Regions from separate parts of the Mesorhizobium sp. M2A.F.Ca.ET.043.05.1.1 genome, predicted to be linked through region 4. Evidence: riboswitches for the same ligand, from Rfam matches in the RefSeq annotation. Region 4 holds a riboswitch; each other region holds the start of a gene.

What was found. A riboswitch is a leader RNA that binds a small molecule or an ion and turns the genes downstream of it on or off. The one in region 4 is predicted to bind cobalamin.
Region 1: another riboswitch for cobalamin. It lies ahead of bluB (5,6-dimethylbenzimidazole synthase); the one in region 4 lies ahead of EJ069_RS22445 (aromatic ring-hydroxylating dioxygenase subunit alpha).
Region 2: another riboswitch for cobalamin. It lies ahead of EJ069_RS04110 (DUF1636 family protein); the one in region 4 lies ahead of EJ069_RS22445 (aromatic ring-hydroxylating dioxygenase subunit alpha).
Region 3: another riboswitch for cobalamin. It lies ahead of EJ069_RS13075 (CbtB domain-containing protein); the one in region 4 lies ahead of EJ069_RS22445 (aromatic ring-hydroxylating dioxygenase subunit alpha).

Annotation. Positions count from the first base shown of each region.
Region 1 is NZ_CP034446.1:3,381,418-3,386,377, reverse strand. It holds gene EJ069_RS16685 (MFS transporter) at 1-889, opposite strand, end outside; gene EJ069_RS16680 (TetR/AcrR family transcriptional regulator) at 1,006-1,599, shown strand; gene EJ069_RS16675 (hypothetical protein) at 1,731-2,711, shown strand; gene bluB (5,6-dimethylbenzimidazole synthase) at 2,712-3,437, opposite strand; cobalamin riboswitch at 3,480-3,657, opposite strand; gene EJ069_RS16665 (histone deacetylase family protein) at 3,773-4,699, shown strand; gene EJ069_RS16660 (exodeoxyribonuclease VII small subunit) at 4,703-4,954, shown strand.
Region 2 is NZ_CP034446.1:867,477-872,436, forward strand. It holds gene EJ069_RS04100 (cobaltochelatase subunit CobN) at 1-410, opposite strand, end outside; gene cobW (cobalamin biosynthesis protein CobW) at 441-1,478, opposite strand; gene EJ069_RS04110 (DUF1636 family protein) at 1,481-1,906, opposite strand; cobalamin riboswitch at 1,946-2,151, opposite strand; gene EJ069_RS04115 (winged helix-turn-helix domain-containing protein) at 2,182-3,381, opposite strand; gene EJ069_RS04120 (NADH-quinone oxidoreductase subunit A) at 3,716-4,081, shown strand; gene EJ069_RS04125 (NADH-quinone oxidoreductase subunit B) at 4,072-4,653, shown strand; gene EJ069_RS04130 (NADH-quinone oxidoreductase subunit C) at 4,658-4,960, shown strand, end outside.
Region 3 is NZ_CP034446.1:2,646,459-2,651,418, reverse strand. It holds gene EJ069_RS13100 (VOC family protein) at 41-445, opposite strand; gene EJ069_RS13095 (TetR/AcrR family transcriptional regulator) at 549-1,181, shown strand; gene EJ069_RS13090 (dienelactone hydrolase family protein) at 1,323-1,901, shown strand; gene EJ069_RS13085 (hypothetical protein) at 1,937-2,581, opposite strand; gene EJ069_RS13080 (CbtA family protein) at 2,668-3,408, opposite strand; gene EJ069_RS13075 (CbtB domain-containing protein) at 3,511-3,720, opposite strand; adenosylcobalamin (AdoCbl) riboswitch at 3,769-3,846, opposite strand; gene EJ069_RS13070 (histidine phosphatase family protein) at 3,952-4,524, shown strand; gene EJ069_RS13065 (PilZ domain-containing protein) at 4,643-4,915, shown strand.
Region 4 is NZ_CP034446.1:4,640,473-4,645,432, reverse strand. It holds gene EJ069_RS22445 (aromatic ring-hydroxylating dioxygenase subunit alpha) at 1-1,125, opposite strand, end outside; cobalamin riboswitch at 1,234-1,436, opposite strand; gene EJ069_RS22440 (DUF680 domain-containing protein) at 1,930-2,136, shown strand; gene EJ069_RS22435 (DUF680 domain-containing protein) at 2,206-2,439, shown strand; gene ugpC (sn-glycerol-3-phosphate ABC transporter ATP-binding protein UgpC) at 2,515-3,627, opposite strand; gene EJ069_RS22425 (alpha-glucosidase) at 3,662-4,960, opposite strand, start outside.

The DNA.
Region 1 (4,960 bases), 1.3 Mb from region 4:
CGGCGAAGAGCAGCGGCAAGGTGGTGAGCGCGATCACGGTGACCGCGAGTGCCAGCTGCCGCTGCAGCGGCGCCTTCAGGCTGAGCGCGCCGACGATGATCCCAACCACGAAGGATCCCAGCGCATAGACGCCGATGACAAGGCTCGCCGCCTCAGGCTGGCCGAGCGCCTTGGTGATGGCGACGGTGGTGACTTCCGTGGTGGCGAAGGTCGCGCCGACGAAAATGAGGGCGAAAGTGATGATCTGCACCGGTCGCAGGCGGATCGCCGAGCCGGTCGCCCCATGCTCCGCCGGCCGCGCTGGCGGCTCCGTCGAGCGCTGCAGCAGGAATGCCGCTGAGCCCAGCGCAAGCAGCAGTGTGCTGACGACCATGCCGGCCTCGGGAAACAGCGCCGCGCTCAACCCCACCGACAGCGAGGCGCCGGCGACATAGACCAGTTCGTCCGCGGCTGACTCGAAAGCAAACGCCGTGTTGAGCTCCGGCCGATCGCGAAAGATCTCGGTCCAGCGCGCCCTAACCAGCGCCGGAATGCTGGGCATGGCGGCGGCGAGCAGGGCCGAACCGAACAAGGTCCATGCTGGCCAATGCCGGTTGGCCGCGATAATCAATGTCGCGAAGGCAAGCACCGAGACGAGCGTCATGGGCACCGCGATCGCCAGCTGGCCGCGCCGGTCCACCAGCCGCGACACATGCGGCGAAAGAAAAGCGTTGACCAGCGCATAGGTGGCCGAGACCGCGCCGGCCAGCCAGTACTCGCCATGCGTCTGCGACAGCATCGCCACGATGCCGATCGGCGCCATGGCGATCGGCAAGCGCGCGACGAAGGCGGCTGCGGCGAAGCCTTTCGTGCCGGGAGCCCGAAAGATGTCCGCATAGGAGTTTCGCATGATCCTGCTCCTCGACAAGGGTGCATACCACAATTACATACGTTGCGTATGTGAGATAGTTCATACGCCGCGTATATCAATTGGCATACGAAGCGTATGTGAATAGGGCCAGAGCCATGCACAGACCGCGCAAGGAGATGATCGCCGAGACGCGCGCCAAGCTGATCGCGGCCGCCCGCCACGCCTTCGGCACGGTCGGCTATGCCGAGTCCTCGATGGACGATTTCACCGCGTCGGCCGGCCTCACGCGTGGCGCGCTCTACCATCATTTCGGCGACAAGAAGGGGCTGCTGCAGGCGGTGATCGCCGAGATCGACGGCGAAATGGCCTTGCGCGTCAACGAGGTGGCCTCGAAGGCGCCGACCCGTTGGCAGCATTTCGTCGACGAATGCACCACCTATATCGAAATGGCGCTGGAGCCGGAAATCCAGCGCATCATGTTCCGCGATGGCCCGGCGGTGCTCGGTGACCCGGCGCAGTGGCCGAATGCCAGCGCTTGCATCGCCTCGATGACCGACCACCTGACGAAGCTGCAGGAAGAGGGCGTGGTCGTCGCCGATGTCGACCCTGAAACAACCTCGCGGCTGATCAATGGTGCCAGCAGTCAGGCCGCGCAGCGCATCGCCAATTCAAATGATCCTGAAGCCACCTCGAAGAAGGCGATCGCCGCCTTCAAGCAACTGCTCGAAGGCTTGCGCAGCAAGCCGTGACGGTGCGCTTGGTTAACTTATTTGCCGGGTTGTGCACCGCTTTCAGGCCGGCGCAACCCTGCCGTGATTGACAATCAAAGGGGCGAGCGCATCCTCCCTTCCCATTCTCTTAAGGGCGGGAGAGTCGGGGCATGTGGGACTTCAGCATCGCCAGGTCGGTCTCCATCATGATGCGGACATGGCCGTTCATCGTCTTTCGCATGATCGTCTATTTCGGCATCACCGTCGCTTACATCATGGCGACCGGCACGGGCGCCAGCGTCGGCTACGGCGTCGGCCACATCTCGACCGATCCGGATGGCCCGATGTCCTTCGCTCTCTGGGGCGGCGTGGTCGGCTTCGGAATCGTGTCGATCGCAGTCTACTGGATCCGCGAATATATCCTTTATGTGCTGAAAGCCGGCCATGTCGCCGTCATGGTGCATCTGATCGACGGCCATGAAGTGCCCGACGGCCAGGGCCAGATCGCCTATGCCAAGGAAGTGGTCAGCCAGCGCTTTGCCGAGGCCAATATCCTTTTCGTCGTCGACCAGTTGGTCAAGGGCGCCATCCGCGCCATCACCGGCCTGATCGGCGGCATCGCCGCCTTCCTGCCCATTCCCGGCCTGAGCGGCATCGTCAGCTTCATCAACACGGTGATCCGCCTGTCTCTGACCTATGTCGACGAGATCATCCTCGGCTACAACATCCGCATCAATTCGAACTCGCCCTTCGAGACGGCCAGGCAGGGCGTCGTGCTCTACGCCCAGAACGGCAAGCACATGATCAAGAACGCCGTCTGGTTGGCGGTGATCATGTGGGGCGTGTCCTTCGTCATCTTCCTATTGATGCTGGCGCCCGCGGCCGCGATCCTGTGGGTCATGCCCGGACAATTGGCCGGCTGGGCCTTCATGCTGGCCATCGTCTTTGCCTGGGCCTTCAAGGCGGCCTTCATCGAGCCCTTCGCCATCGCCTCGCTGATGCAGGTCTATTTCGAAGCCATCGAAGGCCAGGTTCCCAATCCAGAATGGGACAACCGGCTCGCCGAGGCGTCGTCCAAATTCAGGGAGCTGCGCGACAAGGCGCTGGGCTCCTTCGGCGGCTCGCGCTGGGATACGCCGCGAGCCGCTTGATCATTGCTGGCGACCTAGCCTTGCGATCGCCGATTTGAGCGGCGCCTCGCCGGCGCCGCGAAACGTCTCGCTCATCACCAACTCGGGCAGCGGCAGGCGCTTGCCCCAGCCATGCGCTTCGAGGTCGGGCCTCGGCGCGAATTCCGAGACGCGGCCGACGCACAGATAGGCGATCGGCGTGACATGCTCCGGGATCGACAGAAGCCGTTTCAGCGCCTCCGTCTCGATGATGCTCACCCAGCCGACGCCGACGCCTTCGGCGCGTGCCGCCAGCCAGAAATTCTGCACCGCGCAGACGGTGCTGTAGAGATCCATCTCCGGATTGTGCCAGCGCCCGAGCGGCGAGTCCTTCGAGCGCTGCCGGTCGCAGGTGATGCAGAGATTGAGCGCGCTTTCGCATATGCCTTCGAGCTTCAGCTTGCGGTAGAGCGCCTGCCGCTCCGCCTCGATCGCCGGCAATTCCTGCTCGCGCGCGGCGAGGAACAGGTTGCGCACCTGTCTGCGCCGCTCGGCATCGCGGATGACGATGAAGTTCCAAGGCTGCATGTAGCCGACAGACGGCGCATGGTGAGCGGCGGTGAGAAGCCGCGCCAGCACACAATCGTCGAGATCGTCGGCTGTGAAATGGCTGCGCACGTCGCGCCTGGTGAACATCGCCCGGTACACCGCGTCGCGCGCCAATTGGTCAAAGTCGTCGCCACACGCGGCGATCGCTGCTGCCGTCATCGCTTTTCCCCTTGCGACAAGCCGTCCCCCGCCTGACCAAGCGGACGACCATGTCTGCCGGGCCGGTCTTCTGGCTCGGGATCGTCCCGCTCCGGCGCCTTCCCGTCATGGACAGTGGCTTTTGCCGGCGCGGTCCCCCTCACAGCGTTGGGCACGCCACGGAATAAAACCGTGTTCCCGATTCTCCCGCGTCGCGGGCACCAGGCAGCGGAATGACCTTACCGCGAAGTTCGGCACCCGCCAATGGTGCGGACGACATGGGCTGGCGCAATTTCCCCAGCCATTCGGCTTTTCAAACATGGTCATTACGGCTGCGGGTGCCTAGATTAGGCGCCATGGCCACCCGTCTCTACACGCACCCAATCTTCCTCGAACACCTCACGCCGCCCGGCCACCCCGAGCGGCCCGACCGCCTGCGCGCCATCGAGCGCGTGCTGGACGACGAGGCGTTCTCGGCGCTCGACCGCGTAAAGGCGCCGGAAGGCGATGAGAAAACCATCCTCTATGCGCACCCCGAGACTTTCGTCGAGTGCGTGCGTGCGGCGATCCCTCGGACCGGCATTGTCTCGATCGATGCCGACACCAGCGCCAGCCCGAAAAGCTGGCAGGCCGCGGTGACGGCGATCGGCGCGGCCAATGCGGCGATAGACGATGTCTTCGAGGGCCGAGCCTCGAATGTCTTCGTCGCCGCCCGTCCGCCTGGGCATCACGCCGAAAAGACGACGGCCATGGGTTTTTGCCTCTTCAACACGGCGGCGATCGCTGCCCGTTACGCGCAGAAGAAGCACCAGGCCGAGCGTGTCGCCATCGTCGATTGGGACGTCCATCATGGCAATGGCACGCAGGACATCTTTTGGGACGACCCGTCGGTGCTCTACTGCTCGACGCATCAGATGCCGCTTTACCCGGGCACAGGCGCCAAGAGCGAGACCGGCGCCGGCAATATCGTCAACGCGCCGCTCGCGCCGCGGACCGGCAGCGACATGTTCCGCGACGCCTTCCTGTCGCGCGTGCTGCCGTCGATCGATGCCTTTGCGCCGGACCTGATCATCATTTCCGCCGGCTTCGACGCGCATCACCGCGATCCGCTGGCCGAGATCAACCTGACCGAGGACGATTTCGACTGGGCGACCGGGCAGTTGATGGAGCGCGCCGGCCGCCACAGCTCCAACAGGCTCGTCAGCCTGCTGGAAGGCGGCTACGATCTGCAGGGACTGGCATTTTCAGTCGCCGCCCATGTCGGGCGGCTGATGAAGGGATAGGGTATGGCAGTGGAAGGCAATGAGGACGTCAAGGCGATGAGCTTCGAGCAGGCGCTCGACGCGCTGGAGAAGATCGTCGACGATCTGGAGCGCGGCGACGTCCCGCTCGATCAGTCGATCAAGATTTATGAGCGCGGCGAGGCGCTGAAGGCGCATTGCGACCGGCTGCTCAAGGCGGCCGAGGACAAGGTCGAGAAGATCAGGCTGTCGCGCGACGGCAAGCCGGTGGGAACGGAGCCGCTCGACGCCGAATAATCCGGA
Region 2 (4,960 bases), 3.0 Mb from region 4:
TCCAGCTCCGCACGCGGCAGGGTCGAGGCTTCGATCAGCCGCTGGTCCTCGTCATGACTTTCGCCGGGCAGCAGCGCCAGCTTGATGCCGCGCTCGCGCGCCACCGCGGCGAGCTGGTCGCAACCATAGCGCCACCAATCATAGCCGCCGAGGATGCGGACGAGGACGACCCTGGCGTGGCGGGCGACGCTGTCGATCCAGAGATCGACCGACATCGGGTGGCGAAGATCGCGCAAGGCTGCCAGCCGCATCGAGGGCAGCCGCGCGGCATCGGCCTTCCAAGCAGCGGCCAGGCCGGCGAGATCGCTGTCGGTGAAGGACAGCGCCACGACATCCGCAGGCGTCTGCCTGAGGTCGATCGGCTCGGCGAGATCGTCGAGCGAAGCGGATGTGGTGGCGAGGATATGCATAGCGGTTCGGGTCGGCCTTTCGTATTGGCCTCAGCCGGCGAGGATACGCTCGATCGCCGGGCGGTTCAGCCCCTTGAGGCCAATGACGACGAGCCGCGAGCGGCGGTCGTCCTCGGCCGTCCAGGCGCGGTCGTAATAATGGTTGACGCGCGGGCCGACGGCCTGGAGCAGAAGCCGCATCGGCTTGCCGCCGACCTCGACAAAACCTTTGACGCGCAGCACATTTTCCTGCTCGGCGGCAAGGGCGACGCGCTTGGCCAGCTCGTCCGGACTGGCGATCGACGGGATGTCGATGACGAAGGAATCGAAATCGTCATGCTCGTGGTCGAGCTCATCGTCGTGATGGGTCTTGCGGTTCTCGATATCGTCCTCGACGGCGAGGCCGAGGCCGAGCAGCACCGAAGGATCGACCTTGCCCTGCGCGGTCGGCACGATTTTCACGGCGCGCGCCACATGCTCGCCGATGACGGCGTTGGCGCGCTGAGAGCCCGCTGCGTCCATCAGATCGCTCTTCGACAGGATGATCAGGTCGGCGCAGGCGATCTGGTCCTCGAACACCTCTTCGACCGGATCGTCATGGTCGACCGAGTCGTCCGCCGCGCGCTGCGCCTGGAGCGCATCCATGTCGGAGGCAACGCGGCCGTCGGCCAGCGCCGGGCCGTCGACCACGGCAACGACGCCGTCAACCGTCACGCGGCTCTTCACCGTCGGCCACTGAAAAGCCTGCACAAGCGGTTTCGGCAGAGCGAGGCCGGAAGTCTCGATCAGGATGTGGTCGACCTTCGGCGTGCGGGACAGGATCTGGTCGAGCGCCGGCACGAAATCGTCGGCGACGGTGCAGCAGATGCAGCCATTGGCGAGCTCGACGATGTTTTCCTCCGGGCAGGTGTCGACGCCGCAGCCTTTCAGGATCTCGCCGTCGATGCCGACATCGCCGAATTCGTTGACGATGATTGCCAGCCGCTTGCCCTTGGCGTTCTCGAGCAGGTTGCGGATCAGCGTCGTCTTGCCGGCGCCGAGGAAGCCGGTGACGACGGTGCAGGGCACGCGGGAAACGGAAGCGTTCATGGTCAGTCCTTCAGCATGTCGAGAGGAGGGATGCGGGCAACCAGGCCGCGCTTGAGGGAATCGGGCCGGCCGCGCCAGGGGATAAGGCCGTCGGCCGAGGTGGCGAAGAGCTTTGCGCCGGCGACGAGGTCGGCGCCGCTGGTGGTGTCCAGATCGCCGAAGACGTAGCTCCAGCAGCCGTCGCGCAGAAGTGCTGCGCTCAGCCGGCGCTTGCAGTTGCCGAGGCATTCGACGGTGCGGATGCGAATTTTTTCGCTCGAGGCGGCGCGGCGCGTGTCTTCGGCAAGCAGCGCGCCGGCGCGCGGATGGGCGTCCGAGCCGGTTTCGTCGCGGCAGGACGAGCAGACGATGACGGTCACGCCGCCCAACGCGTCGGGCTCGGACGGAATGTCCGCGATGTTTGCCGGGAAACTGCCGTTGCGATCCAAAACCAGGCTCCTTGCCCGGAAAACCCGCCGGGCATTCGGATACTTAAAGTCTCAGACGGCAGGTCTCCTGGCTCGCGGGTCGTCGCCTCAGATGCCGCCTTCCCGGGAACATCCCAGTGGTTTTCGGCCGGGGCTCGTCGCTTACAGTTGCGGGGACAGCCGCGGATTTGGGTTTTTGGGCCCGCACCGCATTCCCTCTTGGCTCCTCCCTTTGCCGGGAGAAGACCGTCTGGGTCAAGATTTAGGCTTACGGCTGGGCGCCTGTCAACGCGCGGCTACGACGCCGCGATGTCGGCCAGCGCCGGGCCGAGGTCGCCGGCCGCCGTCACTTCGATCGCCTCCAGGCCGAGCCAGCCCTGCATCTGCTTCAGCTCCTCGAAGAGCTGGGCTGCCGTCTCCGGCGGCGCGTCGGGCTCGGCATAGGCGGCATGGACGCGCAGCACGCTGGCCGGGCGGTCGGCGCGCAGATCGACACGGGCGACGATGCGGTCGCCGAGCAGAAAGGGAAGCACGTAGTAGCCGTATTGGCGCTTTTCGGCCGGCGTATAGATCTCGATGCGGTAGCGGAAATTGAAGAGCTTTTCGGTGCGCGTGCGTTCGAAAACGACGGGATCGAAAGGGGCGAGCAGGGCGCGCGCCTCGATCCGGCGCGGGATTCGCGCGTCCTTGTGGAGATAGGCGGGCTTGTCCCAACCCTCGACCTTCACCGGCAGCAATTCGCCGGCTTCGACCAGCTCATCGATGCGGTCCTTCGTGTCGCCGGGCGCCAGGCGAAAATAGTCGCGGAGGTCGCCATAGGCGGCGATGGCGTGGGCGCGAGCGGAAATGCGCAGCAATTCGCGATGCGCGTCCTCGACCGAGGGCACCGGCAGGTCGAGCACGGCCTGCGGCAAAACGCGCTCCGGCAGGTCGTAATAGCGTTCGAAGCCGCGCCGGTAGGCGGTGGTGATGCGTCCGGCCCAGAACAGCCATTCGAAAGCGTGCTTGGCCTCGCTCCAGCCCCACCAGCCGCCATTGCCCTTGTGGCCCTCGATATCTGAGGCGGCGATCGGCCCGCGATCGGCGACCTCTCTATAGATATCATCGATCATTTCCTTGCGCTCGCGGCCCCATTTCGCCAGGCCGAGATACATCTCGTCGCCCTGCTCGGCGCGCTGCATGCGCCAGCGCAGCAAGGGGTAGGTCTCGACAGGCAGGAACGACGCCTCATGCGCCCAATACTCGAAGACGGCGCGCTTGCGGCCAACTGCGGCGTTGTCGAGCAGCGCCAGCGGGTAGGGGCCGAGGCGCGAATAGAGCGGCATGTAGTGCGCGCGCACCACCGCGCTGACGGAATCGATCTGCAACAGGCCGGTTCGCGAAAGCACGCGCGCAAGGTGCCGGCGATCCGGAACCCCTGCGGGACGAGGGTCGTTGAACCCCTGTGCTCCAAGCGCAATGCGCCTGGCCATGGCGAGCGAGATCTTCTCCTTCATCAGCTGTCCTTGCCCCGATCGTCCGTTGGATTTTTAGCCGGTGATTCCGGCCATGCTAGCAGGCAAATGGCGGGAGATATGTCAGGAGAGAAAAGTGGAGTAAAAAGTGAAGGAAATCAAACAGGAGCGGATCGGACCAGTTTCTTCCGATATGGCGTCCAGGGCCGCGATTTGAACAAGGTTTGACTTGCGTCACCGAAACCGCTGCGCTAACCCTCGCCGCGTTGCAGCATGGGCTCCCTTAAAACGGTTCAGCGGTTAAACTGTCACGCTTCCGCATTAGAGTTCGTTGCTGTAATCAAAGTGAACTGCCCCGCCGAAGGAAAGCCGCCGCATGAGCGCACTCCTGAGTTCATATCTGCCTATCGTGCTGTTCATCGCCGTGGCGATGATCGTGGGTCTGGCGCTCATCATCGCCCCCTTCCTGGTGGCCTATCGCAATCCCGATCCGGAAAAGCTTTCCGCCTATGAATGCGGGTTCAACTCGTTCGACGACGCCCGCATGAAGTTCGACATCCGCTTCTACCTGGTGTCGATCCTGTTCATCATCTTCGATCTCGAGGTCGCCTTCCTTTTCCCGTGGGCGGTGTCCTTCTCGAAGCTCGGCATGCTCGGCTTCTGGTCGATGATGGTGTTTCTGGCGGTGCTGACCATCGGCTTTGCCTATGAATGGAAAAAAGGAGCGCTGGAATGGGATTGAACGACAGTTCAGGCACCCTCGTCGCGCCGAAGCCCAAAGGCATCATTGACCCCAACACCGGCAGGCCGGTGGGGGAGGACGATCCCTTCTTCCTCGAAATCAACAATGAGCTGGCCGACAAGGGCTTCCTTGTCACCTCGACCGAAGCGCTGATCACCTGGGCGCGCAGCGGCTCGCTGATGTTCATGACCTTCGGCCTCGCCTGCTGCGCGGTCGAGATGATCCACACCTCGATGCCGCGCTATGACTCGGAGCGTTTCGGCGTCGCGCCGCGCGCGTCCCCGCGCCAGTCCGACATCATGATCGTCGCCGGCACGCTGACCAACAAGATGGCGCCGGCACTGCGCAAGGTCTACGACCAGATGCCGGAGCCGCGCTACGTCATCTCGATGGGCTCCTGCGCCAATGGCGGCGGCTACTACCACTATTCCTATTCGGTGGTGCGCGGCTGCGACCGCGTCGTGCCGGTCGACATCTATGTGCCCGGCTGCCCGCCGAGCGCGGAAGCGCTGCTCTACGGCATTCTCCTTCTGCAGAAGAAGATCCGCCGCACCGGCACGATCGAACGGTGAGCCGATGACCCTGGCGTTGAACGAACTCTCCACCTATCTCGGCGAGAAGCTCTCCGGCCGCATCGGCGAAGCCGTGCTTGCCTATGGCGAGCTGACCGTTTCGGTCGAGCCGGGCAATCTGATCGAGGTGGCGACCTTCCTACGCGACGATGCGCGCTGCCAGTTCATCTCGATCATCGACATTTGCGGCGCCGACTATCCGTCACGCGCCAAGCGTTTCGACGTCGTCTATCACCTTTTGTCGCCGAAACAGAATGTGCGCATCCGCCTCAAGGTCCAGGCCGACGAGGAAACGCTGGTGCCGTCG
Region 3 (4,960 bases), 2.0 Mb from region 4:
GCTTCCACGGTGTCATTCCGGCAAAAAGGATACGGACGGTCTATTGCATGGCAGCGGGGTTCATCCACAAGAACTCCCAGACATTGCCGTCCGGGTCTTCAATGTGGCGGTTGAACATGAAGCCGAGATCCTGCGCCGGGTTGGGATCGGCGCGGCCGCCCGCTGCAACACCTTTCTCGATGACCGCGTTGACCGCGTCCTTGCTGTCGACGGTCAGCGCGATCAGCATTTGGCTCTCGCGCTTGGCATCGCCTATCGGACGGGCCGTGAACTGGCTGTAGTGCTGGTGCGTCAGCAACATGACCCCGATCGATTCGGAGAACATGATCGAGCTGGCTTGGTCGTTCGAGAACTGCGGGTTGAGCGTGCCGCCGATCGCGAGATAAAACTTGGTCGCCGCCTGCAGATCGCGCACCGGCAGATTGAGGAAGAGCATCTGGGTCATCGGGTTGAAACCTCCGTTTCATTGACGGGTACTAGTCAGTCTAGTACTGTTGCGTTGGCTATCATGCGGGAACGGTACCGTCTAGTACTGATAGAGGGGCGCTATGAAAATTGCTGTTGAGACCAGATCGGCCCGTAAGGATCGTGAGATCATCGAGGCGGCGACCGCCGCCTTCATCGCCAAGGGCTACGATGGGACCAGCATGGAGGAGATCGCCACCAGGGCGAGCGCTTCGAAGCAGACTGTCTACAAGCATTTCACGGACAAGGAGACGCTTTTCACCGAAGTCGTGGAGTCCACCGCTTCTCAGGTCAACGACGTTGTCGAGTCCGTCACAATGCTGCTTTCCGAGGCAAAATTCTTGGAGGGGGGCCTGCAGCAGCTTGCCCGGCGATTGACCACGACGCTGATGAACGACGAGTTGCTGAGGCTCCGGCGTCTGATTATCGCCAATGCCGATCGGATGCCGCAGCTTGGCCGCAGTTGGTACGACAAAGGCTTTGAGCGCATGCTTGCCTCGGTGGCGGAGTGCTTTGAAAAGCTCACCAGCCGAGGCCTGTTGCAGACCGGCGATCCCCGTTTGGCGGCCAGCCATTTCTTTGGCATGCTGCTTTGGATTCCGATGAACGAAGCCATGTTCACCGGAAGCAATCCGCGCTCGAAAGCCGACCTTGAGCGCCACGCCGATGCCTCGGTCGAAGCATTCCTTGCCGCCTATGGGGCACGCTCGAAATAGTCGCGCCGCCTGGCACGATCTGCTCAGCGCAACGGGCCGCGTTACGTTGCCTGGTGTCGTAGGAGGTCGGCCGGCCTCAGTCAGTTAAGCAGCGCCTGAGAGTCCAACGCGATCGGCTAGGGGACGGCGGAGGGAAAGCGAATGGCTACTATCGTACTCTTTCACTCGGTGCTGGGCCTTCGGGCGGTGGAGCAGCAAGCCGCTGAGAGAATGCGAGGCGCCGGCCATGATGTTGTGACGCCGGACCTGTACGCGGGATTAACGGCGCCGTCGGTCGACGAAGGGCTTGACCTGATGGGCAAGGTCGGATGGGAAATCATCTGCGGCCGTGCCAGGGCGGCGCTCCTCCAGACTTCTCGAGACGCGGTGCTCGCAGGCCATTCGATGGGAGCTGGGGTGGTCAGTGCCGTTTGGCCAGAAAGAATCGCTGCCGCGGGCGTTGTGCTGCTGCATGGCCTTGCCGATATTCCCACAAATGTTCGTCGACACATTCCGGTCGCGGTCCACGTCGCCGACCCGGATACGTTTGCGCTGCCTGAACAAGTTGCCGGCTGGTCGGCGGCGGCAAAGCGCTGCCAAGTCAAGGCGGAGATTTTCACCTATCCGGGGATCGGCCATTTCTACACCGATCGAGCGCTGCCGGACTATAATGCGCCCGCAGCCGAACTGACTTGGTCGCGCGTTCTGGCTTTCCTGGAAACGATCGCACGAAAGACTTGAAACGGTTCGGTGATATTGTGAGACGCTGAATCGTTCTAGACGGTGCCGGCCCGCGACGAGGGCAAACGGAAGATCGACCACGCAGCCGTCATCAGCGCCGCCACCGTGACCAGCAGCACCGCCAGGCTCGGCAGGTGGAAGACCATGTCCCGCCATCTGGGCTCGATCACCGCGCCGGTGCTGAAAGCCTCGCCGCTGAACTGGCACAGGATCCAGGATGCGCCGCTGCGCACCATGTCTGCGTCGATGTCGGAGATGAGCGCTTTCGCCTGGCGCTCGGCCGCTGGCATCTTCGCCATATAGGCGAGCAGCTCCTTGGCGGTGGCGAGATAGGCGTGGCTGCATTCGTTGAAGGGGCTTTCCTCGTCGCCCAGGCTTCCCGGCATCAGGCCCCAGAGGCAGTATGTGAATTGCAGATTGCCGTGATTGTAGAGCCGCCTGAAGGTCGGATCGGTCGCGGTCTGGCGTTGGGCAAGGTCGAGGATGTCGCCGCGATAGCGCGCGATCACCGCCATCTGGCCGTGGGTGAGGCTGGGGATCTGGATGCCCGCGGGAGGCGGGGCCGAGGAGCCGCTATGCGCCAGCGCCGAGGCTGTCGCCAGCAGGGCGAACAGTGCCGCAACCGAGCAATTCCAGGAAAAGTGTGCCGCGGTTTTCCGTCCGGAATTGCGAGAAAACAAAAGACCAAAGCGGCTCAGCGGTCGTGTCGACCGTTGAGCCGCTTTGGCCGCCAGGGCAAAGAACCGTGGCGGCCAGCGCATGGGTTTCAGGCGTAGCGGCGGGCGGAGCCGCGCTGGTCGCGCACTGCGACCACGCGCTCGGCAACAGCGCCGAAGCCGAGTCCGACGACGGTCCACAGCACCAGCTGGATGCCGAGCGAGGCGACGCGGAATTGCCACAGCACCGTCGCCGAGAAGTTCTCCGGCACTTCGTTGATGTCGGGCAGGGCCGCCTTCACCAGCGCGAAGACGACGAGGAAGGCGAGCCCAGCCACGATCGAGGCATTCCAGGCGCCGAGCCTGCTCCACAGCCGCTGCGCCAGGCCGACCGCCGCCACCATCGCGGCGATCGAGATGACGATCATGATGAAGAACAGTTCGGTGCGGTAGGCGATGGTTTCGGGATTGCCGACCGCGGGCGGGTTGGCCGGGTATTTGAGGCTCGGAACCACGATCACGGCAAGGAAACCGAGCAGCGCCAGCAGCGCCGAGGTGCCGCGCGGGCCGAGCGAGCTCAGCCGGCCATAGGCATAGGCGAAGACCAGCGAGAACAGCCCACCAAGCGCCGCGCCATAGACCAGCACGCCGGTCGCCAGACCGATGCCTGCCTGCGTGGCGCGGCTGACCATCTCGGGCTCCGGCGCCTCGCCGGCGGCCTGCGCCTGCTGTTCCTCGAAGGCGATCGCCTTGTCGACCTGCGGCTCGCCATAGACGCGGGCGAAGGCGAACGCCAAAATCCCCGCCACCAGCCCGACAAGCATGCCGCGCAGCAAAAGTTTTCCGACCATGTCAGAGTCCCTTCAAGCAATTTTCCGGAAAAATTAAGCGTTTTCCTCCCGGAATTGCGTCAGACCAAAACTTAGGACGGTTCAGCCTTCGCTGAATCGCTCCTAGTGGCAGGGGAAGCCGAGCAGGTGGCGGCCGTCATGCACGAATTCATGCACTACCGTGCCGCGGATCAGCGACGTCGCGCCTTCTTCCGCGCCGACGAAATAGATCATCAGCATCAGCATCAGGCCGGCAAAGATTGCCCAGGGCAGAAGCTCGCGGACGGGAATCGCAACCGGGCCGTAGGTCGGGGCGAAGGTGGTGTCGGACATTTTGACCTCCTACTGGGATGCTGCGTCCCGTTGATCCAACTGTGGCTGCGGGATAAGGCCTGACTTTCGGCTGGTGCCGATCACAGTGGCGCGACCGTGCCGGACTCGCACCGGCTTCCAATCCCGTATAGCGCTAAAACACTTGTCAGCAGTTCGTTCGCCTGTCAACGACATGTAATGGCCAACGCGGCTTCGCCTGGCCGAAATTTCACTGGACCACGGAGTTTTGGGATGTTCGCCCGCCTGACGATGATCGCAAGCGGCGCGACGCAGGCCGCGCGCAAGGGCCGCTTTCCGACGGACGAGGCGCCGGAGCCGAGCGCCCTCGATCGCGCCGGCGCGATCGCTTCGTCGCTGCGCCGGGCCGACCGCGTCTGGACAAGTCCGGCGCTTGCCGCGCGCAGGACGGCCGAGGCGCTCGGCCTGGATGCCACGGTCGAGCCGCTGCTTGCCGAGCAGGATTTCGCGCGCTGGGCCGGCAAAAGCTTCGAGCAGGTGCAGGCCGAGGACCCGGCAGGCATGGCGGCCTGGTTTGCCGATCCGGACGCTGCACCCCATGGCGGCGAATCGCTTGCCGCCGTCGCCCGGCGGGGTGCCGCGCTGATGGAGCGGCTGGCCGGCGAGGGCGGGCACACCATCGCGCTCACCCATGCCGTGCCGATCCGCGCCGCCATCGTGCATGTGCTGGGCGCGCCGCTCTCCTCGGTTTGGAAGATCGACATCGAGCCGCTGTCGTTCACCGAGTTCCGCAGCGACGGCCGCCGCTGGGTGCTGCACGCGAGCGGAGTCGCCGGGGCGAGATAGCGCTGGAGAACAGCTTTTCGAATCCTGCTGTTTCAGCAACCGCTAACGGAACGGAAACGCCTTGCTGCTATGGTGCTGCCCTGTGGCGAGGAGAGCCTTGCCTTAGGAGCCGCCGGATATGGCCAATTATCCCGAGACCGAGCGCCGTCTTCATGCGCGCGAATTCGTGCTCAAGGAAGCCACGATCATTGCCGGTGACGTCAGGATCGGCTGCTCGGTCAGGAATCAGCACGAGCAGGGCGCGGAGTTGCGCGTCGCCGCCGATACGGAGATCCCGGAACGCTTCCTGCTCGAGGTCCCAGCCGACGATATGATCTATCGCGCCCTGGTGCGGTGGCGGCGCAACGATCGCATCGGCGTGGCGCTCTACAGCAACGCGCCGAGGGGCTGACGCGTGGTCCTCGGCAATTCGTGACTTGATCCTGTCCGGATGGAA
Region 4 (4,960 bases):
GTAAGCCGGCGACAGGATGCCGAGCGCATTTTCCTCCACGATGCGGCGGTCCTGATCGTTGGTCTCGGTCCAGACATGGGTGAGTTCTGCCAGATCGTAGTCGACGCCTTCCACCGCGTCCTTGTGGACCAGCCATTTCGTCGTCACCGCGGTCTCGGTGGCGCTGATCGGCAGCACACGGAAGGTGACGGCGTGATCGATGAGGATGTGGTTCCACGTGGTCGGGTAATGGTAGTGCATCAACGTGCCGATACGGTCGGCGGCGACGCTGGCGGACAGGTTTTTCGTCACGGCGCGCTTGCCGCTCATCGTGTAGCTGACGGCGTCGCGCAGCAGCGGCGCGCGCGTCGCGCGGTATTGCCCGGCCGGGTCGATCCGGAACCGGCTCGGCAGACCCGCCGCCTCGCATTTCGCCCAGTGCGCAAGCATTTCCGGATCGCTGTCGGCGCCTTGCACACCGGTGACCGTCGGCGCTTCCGGGAAGGTCTTGCACAGTTCCGGATGGTTGCCGGCGCAATGATAGCACTCGCGGTTGTTTTCCCAGACGAGCTTCCAGTTGCCCTTTTCGACGATCGTCGATTCGAACGCGACCTTCGCCTCGCTCAGCCGGTGCGGCAGGAGATAGGGTTCGATCATGGCGCGCATCGGCGCGAAGTCGGCCGGCTCTTTTGCCAGGCAAATGAAGATGTAGCCGCCGACGCTCTCGCAGGCGACCGGCTTCAGGCCGAACTGGCTCTTGTCGAATCCTTCCGCCATCTGGCGCGCGAACAGCAGCCGCCCGTCGAGCTCGTAAGTCCACTGATGGTAGGGACAGACCAGCTTGGCGGCGGTGCCCTTGTCGGTGTTGCACACGCGGCTGCCGCGATGCCGGCAGGAGTTGTGGAAAGCGTTGATGCTTCCCTTCTGGTCGCGGACCAGCACCACTGGATAGTCGCCGATCTGGACGGTGATGTAGCTGCCTGGTTTCGGCAGCTCGCAATCATGGCCGATGAACAACCAGTCACGATACCACATCAGCTCCATGTCGAGCTTGAAATAGTCGGGATCGGTATAGAAGGGCTGCTCAAGCGAGTAGCCCGGCTTGCGGCTCTGCAGGAGCCTCAGCATGTCGTTGCGCGCATCCATGTCCTGTCCTCGCATCAAGGACTGAACTGGTGGTGATGGAGAAGAACGACCGCCACCGGCAGGGCCGGGCACGCGCCGTCCGCCTCTTGACCGCCCACCGCGATCAGTCGAGTTCAAACTGTCTCTGGCTGGTTTCCGGGCTTTGGAGTTGCCCTCGCGGGCGGTCGCAACACCTTCCCAGGCCCATGGCCCAGTGGTCTCCCGTTGCGACCTCACTCCACCACCGTTGCGGGGGCAGCGCCGGATTTCGACCGGCTTCCCAATTCTCCGCCTCGTCGCGACGAAGCGGCACCTGAGATGGCCTGATCTAACCACGACAGCCGGTTTCCCGTCGGCATGAAAACGACATCGCATCCATGCGGCGCGACAATGGGCGGCATATTGACGGTGCTGAGTCTCGTCCTTGCGCCATGCCCTCCGGCTTCCAGAACGCTCCCCGGGACGAGCTTCAGGAGGGCTCCGATGGTTAACAGTATCAAAAAGTGACTATTAGCAGATTCTAAAATCGAACCGAACGGTTCGTTTCTGTTGACGGTGCGTACAGGACGCTGTGAACGTTGGCGCTCCGACACACTTGGTGAGCCAACCGCCGAACTCACATAAGTCATTGATTAGATTCGATAAAAATATAGTCATAGGCATGCTTATGAAAACTTCAAGATGCGGATTCATAGTCCAGACGAAAAAACATCGTGATTGGAATCCGGCGATCGGCTCACCCAAATCAGCGCTGTCCGAACGACGCGATTTCATTCCCAAGACACGCCGCTAGACGGACTGAATAAAAATACTGGAGTAGCAAAAATGAAAAAGATTGTTCTCACTGCCGCAGCCCTTCTGGCAATTTCCGGCAGCGCCTTTGCCGGTAGCGACAATTACAACGCGCAGGCTGCCAACCCGCCGGCCGCCACGGTCGACTCTTCTTACACAGCCTCGGTCCGCAAGTCCGAACCGGCTGAACAGAAGCCTGTCGCCACGGGCGCCGACCGCAACCTTTTCGGTAACAACTAACAGCCGACTTCGAACGGCGACGGGTTTGCCCGTCGCCTCGGTCGGATCAGGAAATTCAGGAGTACTGAGATGAAAAATATCATTCTTGCCACCGCGGCTCTCATGGCCGTTTCCTCGGCTGCTTTTGCGGGCAGCGACAATTACGGCAACAGCGGCGTCAACCAGCCGGCTCCCGCCGTGGATACGACCCGCACCTCGTCGATCGGCACCGACTCGCCTGTCTACAAGCTGCTGAACTCGTCCCGCGACGCGCAGAAGTCGGCTCCGCAGGGCGCTGACCGCGACCACTTCGGCAATCGTTAACAGCCGACCGTGATTTGAAAACAGGAGCGGCGGGCCGAGGCCCGCCGCTTTTTCTTTGCCGCAGCGGCTCTGCGCTCAAGCCGCCTTTGCTTCTTCGCGATGCAGCGTGAAGGAATGGCCGTCGGCGTCGAAAATATGCAGATCGCCGGCGCTTGCGTTGAGCCGCAGTGTCTCACCGCGCTTGACCTCGACATTGCCGGGCAGCTTGGCGACCAGCGGCAGGTCTGCGCGGCCGATATCGATATAGACGAGCTGAACCTCGCCGAGTTGCTCGATATAGTCGACCTTGCCCTCGAAGAGGTAATCGGAACCGGTGGCGATCGCGAGATCCTCCGGCCGCACGCCGAAGCTGACCGCCGCGCCATTCGCCGAGGCAGGCGTCGCGATCGGCACCGTCGCCTTGCGGTCGCCGACATGGCTGACCACGGTCGGATTGCCGGCCTTCTCGATCTTTGCCGGCAATATGTTCATCGCCGGCGAGCCGATGAACTGGGCGACGAACAGATTGCCCGGACGCTTGTAGAGTTCCATCGGCGTGCCGACCTGCTCGACCCGGCCGTCCTTCAGCACCACGATGCGGTCCGCCAGCGTCATCGCCTCGACCTGGTCGTGCGTCACATAGATCATGGTGGTGTTCGGCATCGATTCCTTGAGCTTGGCGATCTCGATGCGGGTGGCGACGCGCAATGCGGCGTCGAGGTTCGACAGCGGCTCGTCGAACAGGAACACTTTTGGGTTGCGCACGATGGCGCGGCCGATGGCGACGCGCTGGCGCTGGCCGCCCGACATCGCCTTGGGCAGGCGGTCGAGATATTTGGTGAGCTGCAGGATTTCCGCCGCCTGCCGCACCCGCTTGTCGATCTCGGCCTTGCTTTCCTTGCCGATCTTCATCGAGAAGGCCATGTTGTCGTAGACGGTCATGTGCGGATAGAGCGCATAGGACTGGAACACCATGGCGATGCCCCGCTTCGACGGCGGCACGTCGTTCACCACCTCGCCGTCGATCTTCAGTTCGCCCCCGGTGATCTCCTCGAGCCCCGCGATCGACCGCAGCAAGGTGGACTTGCCGCATCCCGACGGTCCGACGAAGACGATGAACTCGCCGGATTTGATGTCGAGGTCGATGCCGTGGAGGATGTTAAGGTTGCCGTATGATTTCTTCACCTGGTTCAGCGTGACATCGGCCATGTTTGTCCTCTCCCGTTGATCTTTGTCTGCAAGTTCAGTCGATGCGCCCGAACCACGCGCCGTATCCGCCGAGGCGGACAGGCCCGCTGCCACTCTGTCCCGAAAAGCCATGTCCGGGCAAGGTCTGCAGCGCGCCTTGGCCGAGATCGACCTCGGCGGGCTTGCTGCCGAGGTTGAAGGCGCAGACGATCCGCTCATTGCCCTCGCGGCGCGTGAAGGCCACGGTGTCGCCGTAGCTTTCGATGAATTCGATATCGCCCTTGCCCAGCGCCGGATGCTGGCGCCGGAAGGCGAGGAAGCGGCGGTAATGCTCGAGCAGCGAGCTTGCGTCGCCCTGCTGCACGTTGACGGCCTGCGACAGGTGCCTGCCTGGCACCGGCAGCCAGGGCTTGGCGGTCGAGAACCCGCCATTCTTGGCCGCGGCCTCCCACACCATCGGCGTGCGGCAGCCGTCGCGGCCCTTGAACTCCGGCCAGAAGCGGATGCCGTAGGGGTCCTGCAGGTCCTCGAACTTCAGCTCCGCTTCGCCAAGGCCGAGTTCTTCGCCCTGGTAGATGCAGACCGAGCCGCGCAGCGACATCAGAAGCGCCGAGATCACCTTCAGATAGGCGGTCGGGTCCGTCTCGTTGGCGGCCCAGCGCGAGGCGACCCGCATCACGTCATGGTTGGAGAAGGCCCAGCACGACCAGCCGTCGCTGGCGACCCGGCCGAAGGCCTCCAGCACCGCGCGCACTTTCGCCGCGCTGATCTTCTCCGGCGCCAGAAAGTCGAAGGAATAGCACATATGCACGCGCTTGCCGTCGGCGGTGTAGGCGGCGACCACTTCCAGGCCGCGCTGGGAGTCACCGACCTCGCCGACGGCGGCCTGTGCCGGATATTCGTCGAGAAGCGCGCGGAAGCGCTCGAGGAAGCCGAGATTCTCCGGCCGGCTCTTGTCGTAGATATGGTCCTGGTAGTTGTAAGGGTTGACCGCGGGCGCGGTCTGGTCGTTGCGCTGTTCCGGCGGCAGCGGGGGGTTGTCCTCCAGCCCCTGGCTGTGGAAATAGAAGTTGATCGTGTCCAGCCGAAAGCCGTCGACCCCGCGTTCCAGCCAGAAGCGGGTGATGTCGAGCAGCGCGTTCTGGACTTCTCCATTGTGGAAGTTGAGATCGGGCTGCTCGGCCAGGAAATTGTGCATGTAATATTGCTGGCGGCTGGTGTCCCACTGCCAGGCCGAACCGCCGAAGATCGACAGCCAGTTGTTGGGCGGCGTGCCGTCCGGCTTGGCGTCCGCCCACACATACCAGTCGGCCTTCGGGTTGCTGCGGCTGGAGCGGCTTTCCTTGAACCACGG